DNA from 2 places in the Kitasatospora sp. NPDC033851 genome. Region 2 is predicted to be linked to the other one. Evidence: riboswitches for the same ligand, from Rfam matches in the RefSeq annotation. Region 2 holds a riboswitch; the other holds the start of a gene.
The links. A riboswitch is a leader RNA that binds a small molecule or an ion and turns the genes downstream of it on or off. The one in region 2 is predicted to bind glycine.
Positions count from the first base shown of each region.

Region 1: linked by a shared signal. The riboswitch ahead of gcvT (glycine cleavage system aminomethyltransferase GcvT) and the one ahead of gcvP (aminomethyl-transferring glycine dehydrogenase) in region 2 are both predicted to bind glycine.

Region 1 is NZ_JBVIRL010000002.1:148,548-154,756, reverse strand. Features, by position in the region: gene glyA (serine hydroxymethyltransferase) at 1-619, opposite strand, end outside; gene gcvH (glycine cleavage system protein GcvH) at 704-1,081, opposite strand; gene gcvT (glycine cleavage system aminomethyltransferase GcvT) at 1,194-2,315, opposite strand; glycine riboswitch at 2,546-2,658, opposite strand; gene ACZ51D_RS03885 (enhanced serine sensitivity protein SseB C-terminal domain-containing protein) at 2,890-3,693, shown strand; gene ACZ51D_RS03880 (enhanced serine sensitivity protein SseB C-terminal domain-containing protein) at 3,809-4,762, shown strand; gene ACZ51D_RS03875 (ABC transporter permease) at 5,266-6,209, shown strand, end outside.
Region 2 is NZ_JBVIRL010000021.1:126,512-132,720, forward strand. Features, by position in the region: gene ACZ51D_RS32430 (hypothetical protein) at 1-538, shown strand, start outside; gene ACZ51D_RS32435 (DUF5999 family protein) at 954-1,145, shown strand; gene gcvP (aminomethyl-transferring glycine dehydrogenase) at 1,302-4,202, opposite strand; glycine riboswitch at 4,307-4,439, opposite strand; glycine riboswitch at 4,441-4,544, opposite strand; gene ACZ51D_RS32445 (PRC and DUF2382 domain-containing protein) at 4,696-5,805, shown strand; gene ACZ51D_RS32450 (MFS transporter) at 5,949-6,209, shown strand, end outside.

The DNA.
Region 1 (6,209 bases), on a different contig from region 2:
CGGCGAAGTGCGCCATGTCCACCATGAGCAGCGCGCCGACCTCGTCGGCGACCCGGCGGAACTCGGCGAAGTCCAGCTGGCGCGGGTAGGCGGACCAGCCGGCGATGATCAGCTTCGGCTGGTGCTCCTTGGCGAGGCGCTCGACCTCGGCCATGTCGACCTGGCCGGTCTTCTCGTCGACGTGGTACGCGACCACGTTGTAGAGCTTGCCGGAGAAGTTGATCTTCATGCCGTGGGTCAGGTGACCGCCGTGGGCCAGGTCCAGGCCCAGGATGGTGTCGCCCGGCTGGATCAGCGCGAACATCGCGGCGGCGTTGGCCTGCGCGCCCGAGTGCGGCTGCACGTTGGCGTGCTCGGCGCCGAACAGGGCCTTGATGCGGTCGATCGCGATCTGCTCGACCACGTCGACGTGCTCGCAGCCGCCGTAGTAGCGACGGCCGGGGTAGCCCTCGGCGTACTTGTTGGTGAGCACCGAGCCCTGGGCCTCCATGACCGCCACCGGGGCGAAGTTCTCGGAGGCGATCATCTCCAGGGTGGTCTGCTGGCGGTGCAGCTCGGCGTCGACCGCGGCGGCGATCTCCGGGTCGAGGGCGTGCAGGGACTGGTTGAGAACCGTCATGGTGTGGTCTTCCCGGGGAGGAGAGCGGAGGGACGGCGGGGGAGGGCGGGCCGCCGTGCTGCGGCCCGCCCGATCACGAGCGGGTCAGCTGCTGTGGGTGAGCGCGTCGTACTCGTCCGCGCTGAGCAGCTCGTCGGTGGACTCCACGCGCACCTTGAACAGCCAGCCACCCTCGAAGGGGGCGCTGTTGACCAGGCCGTTGTCGTCCAGGACGTCCTGGTTGACCTCGACGACCTCGCCGGTCACCGGGGAGTACAGGTCGCTGACCGACTTGGTGGACTCCAGCTCGCCACAGGTCTCGCCGGCGGTCACGGCGTCGCCGACGGCCGGCAGCTGCACGTAGACGATGTCACCGAGCGCGTCGGCGGCGTGCTTGGTGATGCCGATGGTGGAGACACCGTCCTCAGCGGCGGTGAGCCACTCGTGCTCCTTGGTGTACTGCAGGTGCTGGGGGTTGCTCATGGCGTCATTCTCCAGGATGGGAAGCGGGTACGGCGAAGCGGGCCGCCGCGTGGACGGCTTCGACGTGCGGGTATGGGGAAAGGCGGGTGTCGGCGGGGCGCTCGGCGGGCGCTCAGCGGGCGCGCTTGTAGAACGGCAGCGCCACGACCCGGACCGGCTCGTGCTTGCCGCGCACGTCCACCGCGACGGTGGTGCCGGGGGCGGCGTGGGCCGCGTCGACGTAGGCCATCGCGATCGGCTGTCCCAGCGTCGGGGACGGCGCGCCGGAGGTGATCCGGCCGATCGGGGCGCCGTCGGCGGAGACCACGGTGTACTCGGCGCGCGGGACGCGCTTGCCCTCGGAGAGCAGGCCGACCAGCACCCGAGGCGGGTTGGCCTCGGCCGCGGCGGCGGCCTGCTCCAGCGCCTTGCGGCCGACGAAGGCGCCCTCGTTGGTGGTCTTGTCGAAGCGGACGACGCGGCCCAGGCCGGCGTCGAACGGGGTGAGGTCGGTGGACAGCTCGTGCCCGTACAGCGGCATGCCCGCCTCCAGGCGCAGCGTGTCGCGGCAGGAAAGGCCGCACGCGACCAGGCCGCGGCCCTCGCCGGCGGCGGTCAGCGCCTGCCAGATCTCCTCGGCGTCGACCGGGTGGCAGAAGATCTCGAAGCCGTCCTCGCCGGTGTAGCCGGTGCGGGCCAGCAGCACCTCGCGGCCGGCCACGTGGGCCGGGAGGATCGCGTAGTACTTGAGGCCGGGCAGGTCGGCGTCGGTGGTCTCGGCCAGGATCGCGGTGGACTCCGGGCCCTGGACGGCGATCAGCGCGTAGGTGTCGCGGTCGTCGGTGACGACGGCGTCGAAGCCCTTGGCGCGGGCGATCAGCTCGTCGAGGACCAGCTGGGCGTTCGAGGCGTTGGCGACGACCAGGAAGGCGTCCTCGCGCAGGCGGTAGACGATCAGGTCGTCCAGGATGCCGCCGTCCTCGGCGCAGATCATGGTGTAGCGGGCGCGCAGCTCACCCAGCGCGGAGACGAAGCCGACCAGCGCGTGGTCCAGCATCTCGCCGGCCTGCGGACCGGTGACGGTGATCTCGCCCATGTGGGAGAGGTCGAACAGGCCGGCCTTGGTGCGGACGGCGAGGTGCTCCTCGCGCTCGCTGCCGTAGCGCAGCGGCATGTCCCAGCCGGCGAAGTCGGTCATGGTCGCGCCGAGGGCGCGGTGCAGCGCGTCGAGCGCGGTCAGGCGGAGGGACGACATGGCCAGGAACTCCTCGGTCGGGGCACTCATGGGTGCACGCGCCGGACCGGACCCTCTCGGGGGCCGACCCTGCGCGCGGGCATGCGGCGGCGTGGGTCTCCCCATCTGTCGTCGAACCTGAGAGCTTCACCGCCCGCCGGCCCGCAGCTGTTTCCAGCATCCAGGACAGCATGGCGGCTTGCACCGTGGGTGGGCGCGCGACAGGGCCGCGCGCCGCTTTCCAGATGTGCCTAACCCGTGCGGTAGGGGGGCCTGAGAGATTCCGGGGAGGACTTGCTCCTTCGGCGCCGGCTGTGCCACTCACTCACTGGTGCGGCACTCCGGGCTCTCCCGCGCGGGTTCGAGCGGCCGGTATGGAGTTGTGGGGCCCGCGGCGCATGCCGTCGGACGCGCACATCATGGCACGTCCCGGACGAGGAAGGGAGAGGGGACCCGGTCACACGGTGAGAGGGGAGCCGGTCACACGACTAGGGGGGAGCCGGTCACACGACACAGAGGCGAACACGAGCCCTAGACTGCTCCGCGTCGGCGCAGCAGAGGGCGGCCGACCGGCAGAGGGCGGAATCGGCGGCGCATGGGGTACCCGGTGGAGCAGCAGCAGGGGTGGGGCGGCCCGGAGGGGGCGCCGGCGGGCGGCACGTGGCCGGCCAACGAGCTGGAGCAGGTGCTGACCGCGGCCCTGGGCGACCCGGGCGCGACGCCGCGGGTGATCGAGGTGCTGGCCCGCAGCCAGGTGTGGGTGCCGCTGCCCGGCGGGGCCGACCCGCAGGGGCAGTCGCTGGACCTGCCGACCATCGAACTGGGCGGCGACCCGTACGTACCGGTGTTCTCCTCGCAGGAGGTGTTCCTGCAGCAGGCGCCGGGGATGGCCTTCGCGATCGCGCCGGTCTGGGAGTTCGCCCGCGGGCTGCCGCTGGGCGTGGGCATCGCGGTGAACCCGGACGCGGCGGTGGGCATCCCGGTGCCGCCGCAGGGCGTGGCCGAGCTGCGCCGCGGTCCGCGCCAGGACCGGTGGGAGGCCGCCGAGGACCCGGCGGCGCCTACCGGCGGCCGGGTGGCGCTGCGCGAGCCGGTGCCGGGCGAGGACCCGGAGCACTTCCTGGCCGCCTGCCGGGCCGAACTGTCGGCCCTTCCCGGGGTGTTGACCGCCCGCCGGGCGCTGGCCAGCATCGAGGGCGAGCCGACCGTGATGTTCGTGGGCGTCCAGTTGGATCCGGCGGCCCCGGCCGACCCGGCCGCGGTGAACGACGCGCTCGGCCGAGCGCTGGGAACCGCGCCGCTGCCGGGCGGCGTCCACCTCGTACTGCTCGACCTCGCCGACGACCCGGTGGTCGAGTGGCTGCTCACCCGGGTCATGCCTTTCTACACGCGGGTGTGAGCGGGGTTCGTATCCAAGGCACGTCGCCGTGGCGGTGGCCGGTGCCGCGCCATAGGGTGCGTGCAGACGGCCGACGGCCGGTGGTTCGAGGAAAGAGGCGCGGCGAGGTGGGCGCATGAGTGCGGGAACGGGAGCGGGCGGGGTGCCGGGGCCCTGGGGCCAGGCACCGGCCGGGCGCCCGGGAGCGGATCCCGGCGTGTTGGAGCACGCCCTGCGCGAGGTCGCGCCGGAGCGCTACGACGCGTACGAGCGCCTGCTGCACGCGCTGGCGGACGGCCGGGTCTGGATGCTGCTCTGGCACGGCACGCCGGGCAGTCCTGACGCGCAGTACGGGAACATGGAGATCAGCGGCCACGGCTACGCGCCGGCCGTCACCTCGCCCGAGCAGCTGGCCGCCTCCGGCTGGGGGCGGGCCCACGAGGTCGTCTCCGGCCGGGAGATCGCCGGCTCGCTGTACCGCACCCGCTGGGGCCTGTGGCTGAACCCGCACGCGCCCGGCGGCGGCGTCGGCGTGCCCTGGGCCGACCTGCGGCGGGTCGCCGCGGGCCTGGACCGGCTGCCGGCCGGTCCGCTGAAGCTGAGCGAGCCGCAGGTCAACGCCCAGCCGTTCTTCGCGCTGCTGGAGCGGCAGGCCGGCGAGGTGCGCGCGGTCCGGGCGCTGCGCCGGGCGTGGGTGCAGCCGGCGGTGGGGGAGCCGTACCTGGCGATCGGCCTGGACCTGTACGAGAGTTCGCCGCCCGCGGTGGAGGCGGTGCGCGCGCTGATGCAGCGGGCGATCGCGGTGGCCCCGGAGGGGCTCGCGGTGTCCACGGTGGCGATGTCGGACGAGTACGACCCGGTGGCGCTGTGGATGCGCGCCAACGCGCGGCCGTTCTTCGACCGGGAGGCCGGCCGCCCGGCGACCGGTCCGTACCCGCCGGTGCCGCCGCCCGCGTACCCGGGGCAGTCGATGTCGGGGCAGCCGACGCCGGGATGGGCCTACGGCACGCAGCCGCCCGCGCAGGGCTGGCAGCAGCAGCCCCAGCCCCAACAGCCGCAGCGGCCGTGGCCCGGCTACCCCGGGCGCTGATTGCCGAACCCGGTCCTGCCGAACCCGGTCCTTCAGGGCCCGTTCCCGCCGTAAATCCCGGGCCGTGAGGCCGAAGCCGAAGCCGACTTGATTGTCCGTCAAGTCGGCTTCGATGCTTTCCGGACGAATTTCCGAATTGCGCCGTCCGGCCATCTTGACATGCATGTTACAGACGTGTGAAGAGGGATATGCCGAAGGCCCGGGAGATGCATGCCTGCAGATCACAGTTGGGCATCTGTCGGTTGTCAGGTCTGGCGTAAGCCAGTTCGGATGGCAGAGAGTTCTGCGCAACGCACCGCGCGTACTGGAACCCCACAAAGGTGAGCGCGCACGCCGACCCGTTCGACCACGCGACGCCCATCCCGCGTGGTGGCAGTGCCTGTGCACGACGCACTGCCGCGCCCACCCGCTTCTACGCACCTCCGCACGTCCGCAGCCGCACCGCCGAAGCCGGCGCCCGGCACCCGTGGGCCGGCCACCGTCGGCGAGGGGACCAACTGACCATGACCGCATCCGTCACAACCGCCGGGAACGAGCCGGAGGCACCCGCCGCCGCGAGCCCGGCCAAGAAGATCGAGGGCCGCTCCCTCGGCCAGATCGCCTGGACCCGCTTCAAGCGGGACAAGGCCGCCGTCGCCGGCGGCGTCGTGGTGATCCTGCTGATCCTGCTCGCCGTGCTGGCCAAGCCGATCGAGTCGATGTTCGGGCTCGACCCGGACGCCCTCCACCAGGACCTGCTGGACGCCGACCTCGGCGGCCTGCCGCTCGGCGACTGGGGCGGCATGAGCGGGTCCCACCCGCTCGGCGTCGACCCGCTGCAGGGCCGCGACCTGCTGACCCGCGTGATCGAGGGCTCCTGGGTCTCCCTGCTGGTCGCCTTCGGCGCGACCGTGCTGTCCAACACCATCGGCACCGTGCTCGGCATCATGGCCGGCTACTACGGCGGCTGGGTGGACACCCTGATCAGCCGTGTGATGGACGTTTTCCTGGCGTTCCCGCTGCTGCTCTTCGCGATCGCGATCTCGACCTCGCTGCAGGGCGGTGCGTTCGGCCTGCACGGCCTGCCGCTGCACATCCTGGTGCTGATCTTCGTGATCGGCTTCTTCAACTGGCCCTACATGGGCCGGATCGTGCGCGGCCAGACCCTCTCGCTGCGCGAGCGGGAGTTCGTCCACGCGGCCCGCAGCCTGGGCGCCCGGGGCCCGTTCATCCTGTTCAAGGAGCTGCTGCCCAACCTGGTCGGTCCGATCCTGGTCTACTCGACCCTGCTGATCCCGACCAACATCCTCTTCGAGGCCGGGCTGAGCTTCCTCGGTGTCGGCATCCAGCCTCCGCAGGCCTCCTGGGGCGGGATGCTCCAGGACGCGATCCGGTACTACCAGGTGGACCCCCAGTACATGGTGGTCCCCGGTGTGGCGATCTTCCTTACCGTGCTCGCCTTCAACCT
Region 2 (6,209 bases):
CCTGCGTGCCGTCCTGGGCGCACTCGACTCGGAGACCGCGCTGCGCCAGCCCGCCGCCGCAGCACTGCGCCATCCGGCCGGCCCCCTGATCCCCGCCCATCCGCTCGCGGTCCATGTCCTGCACGGCCCGCACCCCGATCTCCCCGCCGCCCGCCGCACCGGGTGGCGCTTCCTGATCAAGGACGGCGCCGACGTGGCCGCCGCCGCCGAGGTGGTGCAGGCCGTCGAGGGCCACACCTTCTCCCACTTCACCGCCGGCCCGTACCTCGACTCGACGGTCCGGGCGCTGCGCGAGGCCTGGCAGCTCGCCCAGAACTCCCGGATCCGCCAACAGCCCAGACTGCTGACCTTCCCAGGCCAGTACGCGACGGCGCTCTGGCTGCACAGCCCCGACACCGGCCCGGCCGCCGACCTGCTGATCCCGCTCGCCCCGGCCCCGCTCGGCGTCACCGCCCACCGCGCCTACCCGGCCGCCGAACTGCTGCCGCTGCTCGCCCGGGCCCCGCTCGCCAGGCCGCTGCTCCTCGGCTCCTCCTGAACCACCCGTATCCGCACGGGCCGCCGGACCACCGCCCGGCGGCCCTCCGTCGTGCCCGCGCACCCGGGCCCGGGTGCGTCACCCGAACGGCGACCACCTGAACGGGCCATCCCCCATGGCCTGATCGGGCCATCCACCGCCTGACCCACCGGTGCGCGATTTCCCCCTGCCCCCACCTGAACGGGTGATCTCTGCCCGGGAGTTGTGGCGCATGTCACGAAATCGCTGCGCGCACGTCCGCGGATGCCGACACTGGGAACCAGCGTGGAAGGACCACCTGTCCTACCCACTTGAGCGCCGGTCAACACCTGGTCGGCGTGCGGACAGGATCCGACTACCGCGGCGGCCTCCGGACGGCACGACCTCCGGCGACCGCACCACGGGGAGGATCGCAGAGCGAAGCGAGGGTACGCGTATGTGCCAGCACCGTCCTGAGTGCCCATCGGCCGAGTCCGAAGACCGCGAAGCGGCCGTGTCGGTGGCCTGCCACCCGGAGCAGGGCTGGAGCCTGCTCTGCAACGGCGTCGTCCTGTTCGAGGACACCGGAGAGCTGCTGCCGGACGGCCGGGTGATCGCGCCGCGCCGACCCGTCGCCCACGCGGCCTGACCACCCGGTCCCCGGCCGTACGCCGGGCGCGACCGCACCGCGGTCCCGACCGTACGGCCGGCCCGGACACCGACTCGAGGCAGTACGGGCAGGGCCCCGGCGGAGAGTTCCGCCGGGGCCCTGCCGTTCGTCCGGACGCCGTGGCGCCCGGCTCCGTCAGACGCCGTACTCGTCCAGCGGCGGGCAGGAGCAGACCAGGTTGCGGTCGCCGTACGCGCCGTCGATCCGGCTCACCGGCGGCCAGTACTTGTCCGCCGGGTTCACGCCCGCCGGGAAGACCGCGTCCTGCCGCGAGTAGCCGTGCGCCCAGTCGCCGGCCAGCTCGGCGGCGGTGTGCGGGGCGTTGCGCAGCGGGTTGTCGTCGGCGGCCCACTCGCCCGAGCCGACCTTGTCGATCTCGGCCCGGATCTCGATCATCGCGTCGCAGAACCGGTCGATCTCGTGCAGGTCCTCGGACTCGGTCGGCTCGATCATCAGCGTGCCGGCCACCGGGAAGGACATCGTCGGCGCGTGGAAGCCGTAGTCGATCAGGCGCTTGGCGATGTCGTCCACCGTCACGCCCGTCTCCTTGGTCAGCGGGCGCAGGTCGATGATGCACTCGTGCGCGACCAGCCCGCCCGGGCCGGTGTAGAGCACCGGGAAGTGCGGCGCGAGGCGCTTGGCGATGTAGTTGGCGTTCAGCACCGCGACCTGCGTCGCGCGCTTGAGGCCCTCGCCGCCCATCAGCCGGACGTACGCCCAGGAGATCGGCAGGATCGCCGCCGAGCCCCACGGCGCGGCCGAGATCGGGCCGACACCGGTGGCCGGGCCGGCCTCCGACTGCAGCGGGTGGTTCGGCAGGTACGGCGCCAGGTGGGCGCGCACCGCGACCGGGCCGACGCCCGGGCCGCCACCGCCGTGCGGGATGCAGAAGGTCTTGTGCAGGTTCAGGTGCGAGACGTCCGCGCCGAACTTGCCCGGCTTGGCGAGGCCGACCAGGGCGTTCAGGTTGGCGCCGTCCACGTACACCTGGCCGCCGGCCTCGTGCACCATCGCGCAGATCTCGGTGATCTGGGTCTCGTACACGCCGTGGGTCGACGGGTAGGTGACCATCAGCACCGACAGGTTGTCGCGGTGCTGCTCGATCTTGGCCTTCAGGTCCTCGACGTCCACGTCGCCGTCGACCAGGGTCTTCACCACGACCACGCGCATGCCGGCCATCACCGCGGAGGCCGCGTTGGTGCCGTGCGCGGAGGACGGGATCAGGCAGACGTCGCGCTGGGTGTCGCCGTTGCCGTGGTGGTAGGCGCGGACGGCCAGCAGGCCGGCCAGCTCGCCCTGCGAGCCCGCGTTCGGCTGGATCGACACGGCGTCGTAGCCGGTCACCTCGACCAGTTGCTGCTCCAGCTGGCGGATCAGGGTCAGGTAGCCCTGGGCCTGGTCGATCGGCGCGAAGGGGTGGAGCTGGCCGAACTCCGGCCAGGTCACGGCCTCCATCTCGGTGGTCGCGTTGAGCTTCATGGTGCAGGAGCCCAGCGGGATCATGCCCCGGTCCAGCGCGTAGTCCCGGTCCGACAGGCGGCGCAGGTAGCGCAGCATGGCGGTCTCCGAGCGGTGGCTGTGGAAGACCGGGTGGGTCAGGTACTCGTCGTCGCGCAGGAGCGCGGCCGGCAGCGCCTCGGCGCCCTCGGCCACCTCGACCGCCTCGACGCCGAACGCGGCCCAGACGCCGGCCAGGTGCTCGCGGGTGGTGGTCTCGTCGGCGGAGACGGAGATCCGGTCCGCGCCGTCCTGGTGGACGTTGATGCCGTTGGCGCGGGCGGCGGCGGCGATCTCGGCGGCGCGGCCCGGGACGACGGCGGTGACGGTGTCGAAGAACTCGCCGTGCAGCAGCTCGACGCCGCCGGCCCGCAGGCCCTCGGCGAGGGCGGCGGCGTAGCGGTGGGTGCGGCGGGCGATGTCGGCCAGGCCGTCCGGGCCGTGGTAGACGGCGTACATGGAGGCCATCACGGCGAGCAGCACCTGGGCGGTGCAGATGTTGCTGGTGGCCTTCTCGCGGCGGATGTGCTGCTCGCGGGTCTGCAGCGCGAGGCGGTAGGCGCGGTTGCCGTCGGAGTCGACGGACACGCCGACCAGGCGGCCGGGCAGCGAGCGGGCGTACTCGGCGCGCACCGAGAGGTAGCCGGCGTGCGGGCCGCCGAAGCCCATCGGCACGCCGAAGCGCTGCGAGGTGCCGCAGGCGATGTCGGCGCCCAGCGAGCCGGGGGACTTGAGCAGGGTCAGCGCCAGCAGGTCGGCGGCGACGGCGACGATCGCGCCCAGGCCGTGCGCCTGCTCGATCACCGGGGCGAGGTCGCGGACCACACCGGTGGCGCCCGGGTACTGCAGCAGCACGCCGAAGACACCGCGCTCGGCGATCTCGGCCGGGATGCCCTCGGACAGGTCGGCGACGACGACCTCGACACCGGTCGGCACCGCGCGGGTCTCGATCACCGCGATGGTCTGCGGCAGGGTCTCGGCGTCGACCAGGAACACGCCACCCTTGACCTTGGTGACGCGGCGGGCCAGTGCCATCGCCTCGGCGGCCGCGGTGCCCTCGTCCAGCAGCGAGGAGCCGGAGGTCGGCAGGCCGGTCAGGTCGGAGACCACGGTCTGGAAGTTGAGCAGCGCCTCCAGGCGGCCCTGCGAGATCTCCGGCTGGTACGGGGTGTAGGCGGTGTACCAGGCCGGGTTCTCCATGACGTTGCGCAGGATCACCGGCGGGGTGAAGGTGCCGTAGTAGCCCAGGCCGATCATCGGCTGGAGCACCCGGTTGTGGCCGGCCAGCTCGCGCAGCTCGGCGAGGACCTGGGCCTCGGTCCGGCCGGCGGGCAGGTCCAGGGCGGTGATGGAGCGGATCGCCTCGGGCACGGCGGTGGCGGCGAGCTCGTCCAGCGAGCCGTAGCCGACGGACGCCAGCATCTTCTCCTGCGCGGCGGCGTCGGGGCCGATGTGGCGGTTCTCGAAGGGGCTGGCCAGCTCAAGCTCGGTGAGGGTCGAGGCGCTGGTGGGGCGTCCCGCGTTCGGCTGGGCGTTCATGGTGGTCGAGGCCTCCTGGTCACGGACCGGCGGGGGTACGCGCGCCGACCGGCCTTCCCCGCTGCGGACAGCGAATGAGCCATGGCGGGCGGACCCGACAGGCCTCCCCCTCTGTCATCGGGACCTGAGAGCTTCGCCCGCACGGTGCGCTGTGGGCGCTCCGTCGGCTTGCACCGTCGGTGAGGGTGGTGGTCGCCGGCTTCTGTGCCGAGACTCCTGCCCTGCTTTCCAGAGTGACCTACCCCACACGGTACGGATGCCTGAGAGATTCCGGGGAGGAGTTGCTCCTTCGGCGCCCCGACCAGCGCTTTTCGCGGTCGGAGACTCTCCCGAGCGGGCTCTGCGGTCGCCGCCCAGGGTACCAGCGGGAGGCCGTCGGATCACGGGTGCTTCGGGTCACCCCGGGTCTACGCGCGTCCCCCGGACGGCTCAGCCCGCAGCCCGTCCGGCGCACCCCGGTCGCGCCCGTCCGATTCATGGCATTTGGTGTGAAGTGGCGGACGGCACGGGTACTCCGGCCGACTTCCTGTGGGAGTTCCGCAGGCTCAGCGCACTGGAGGAAAGAGTGCAGACCGACATCGACCCCCGGGACCTCATCGGCCACAAGGCGGTCGACCGCAACGGAGACAAGATCGGCACGGTCGACGAGGTGTACCTGGACGACGCCACCGGCCAGCCCGAGTGGGCCGCCGTCCGGACCGGCATCTTCGGCCGGGACGCCTTCGTCCCGCTCACCACGAGCGAGTTCTCCGGCGACGAGCTCCGGGTGCCGTACGACAAGTCGCTGGTCAAGGAGTCCCCCGACTTCGGCGTGGGCCAGCACCTGTCCCCCTCCCAGGAGCTCCAGCTCTACCGCTACTACGGCCTCGACACCCGAGCGGAGGACCACCCGGGCGGCGAGGACGGCGGCCACGCCGCGCAGTCCGACCTCGACTTCGGCGCCACCCCCGCCGCCGCCGCGGTCGCCGCCAAGCCGCACGCCTTCCACTCCCCCGAGCCCGAGAGCACCAGCGCGACCACCGCCGTAACCGCCATGGAGAGCAACATGCGGACCCTCAGCACCCCTGCTCCCGCCACGGCTTCCCCGGCGCCCATCACGGAACCCAAGCTGCACCCGATGCCGGCGGCGACCACCCACGCACGCGGCTCGGGGGCCGACTCCTCCGCTCCCGGCAACCCGATCGAGATCACCTGCCGCGAGGAGCGTCTGGAGGTCACCACCGAGTGGCACAACGTGGGCACCGCGAAGCTGCGCAAGTACGTGACGACCGAGCAGGTCGAGCGCCGCGTCCCGGTGGTCCGCGAGCGCATCCGGGTCGAGCGGATCCCGGTCGGTGAGGCCGAGCGCGCCGTCCTCACCGAGAAGGAGATCGCCGAAGCCATCGAGGAAGTCACTCTCCGTGAGGAGCGCCCGGCGGTCCGCAAGTACCTCGCCCCCATCGAGCGCGTCCGCCTGGTCGTCGAGCGCTACACCGACGAGGAAGTGATCCGGGAAGAACTCCGCCGCGAACACGTCGAGGTCCACGACCCCACCACGCCCCAGGACGCCGTCACCCCGACCCCCGACGCCTCCCGCGCCACCGGGATGCGCCCGCTCGTCTGACCCGCGATCCCCAGCAGGGCCCCGACCATCCGAGGTCGGGGCCTTCCCCTTTGCCAAAGCTTAACCGCTCGATATTTGACACTCTGAAGTATCTCCCTGCATGGTTACTTCAGTTCATTCACTATGTACGGGAGGAAGCAACCGTGAGTGAGGCACCCCAGCCCACCATCGCGGCCGAGAAGCAGAGCAGCGCCCGGGTCCTGCCGGCCCTCATCCTGGCGATGCTGTCGTTCAGTGTGGTGCAGACCGCGGTCGTCCCGATCCTGCCCTCGCTGGCCAAGGAACTGAGCGTCTCGGCCTCCAGCGTCACCTGGCTGATGACCGCCAACCTGCTCTCCGCCGCCGTGCTGACTCCCCTCCTGGGCCGCTTCGGCGACCTCCGGGGCCGTAAGCCGATGCTGCTG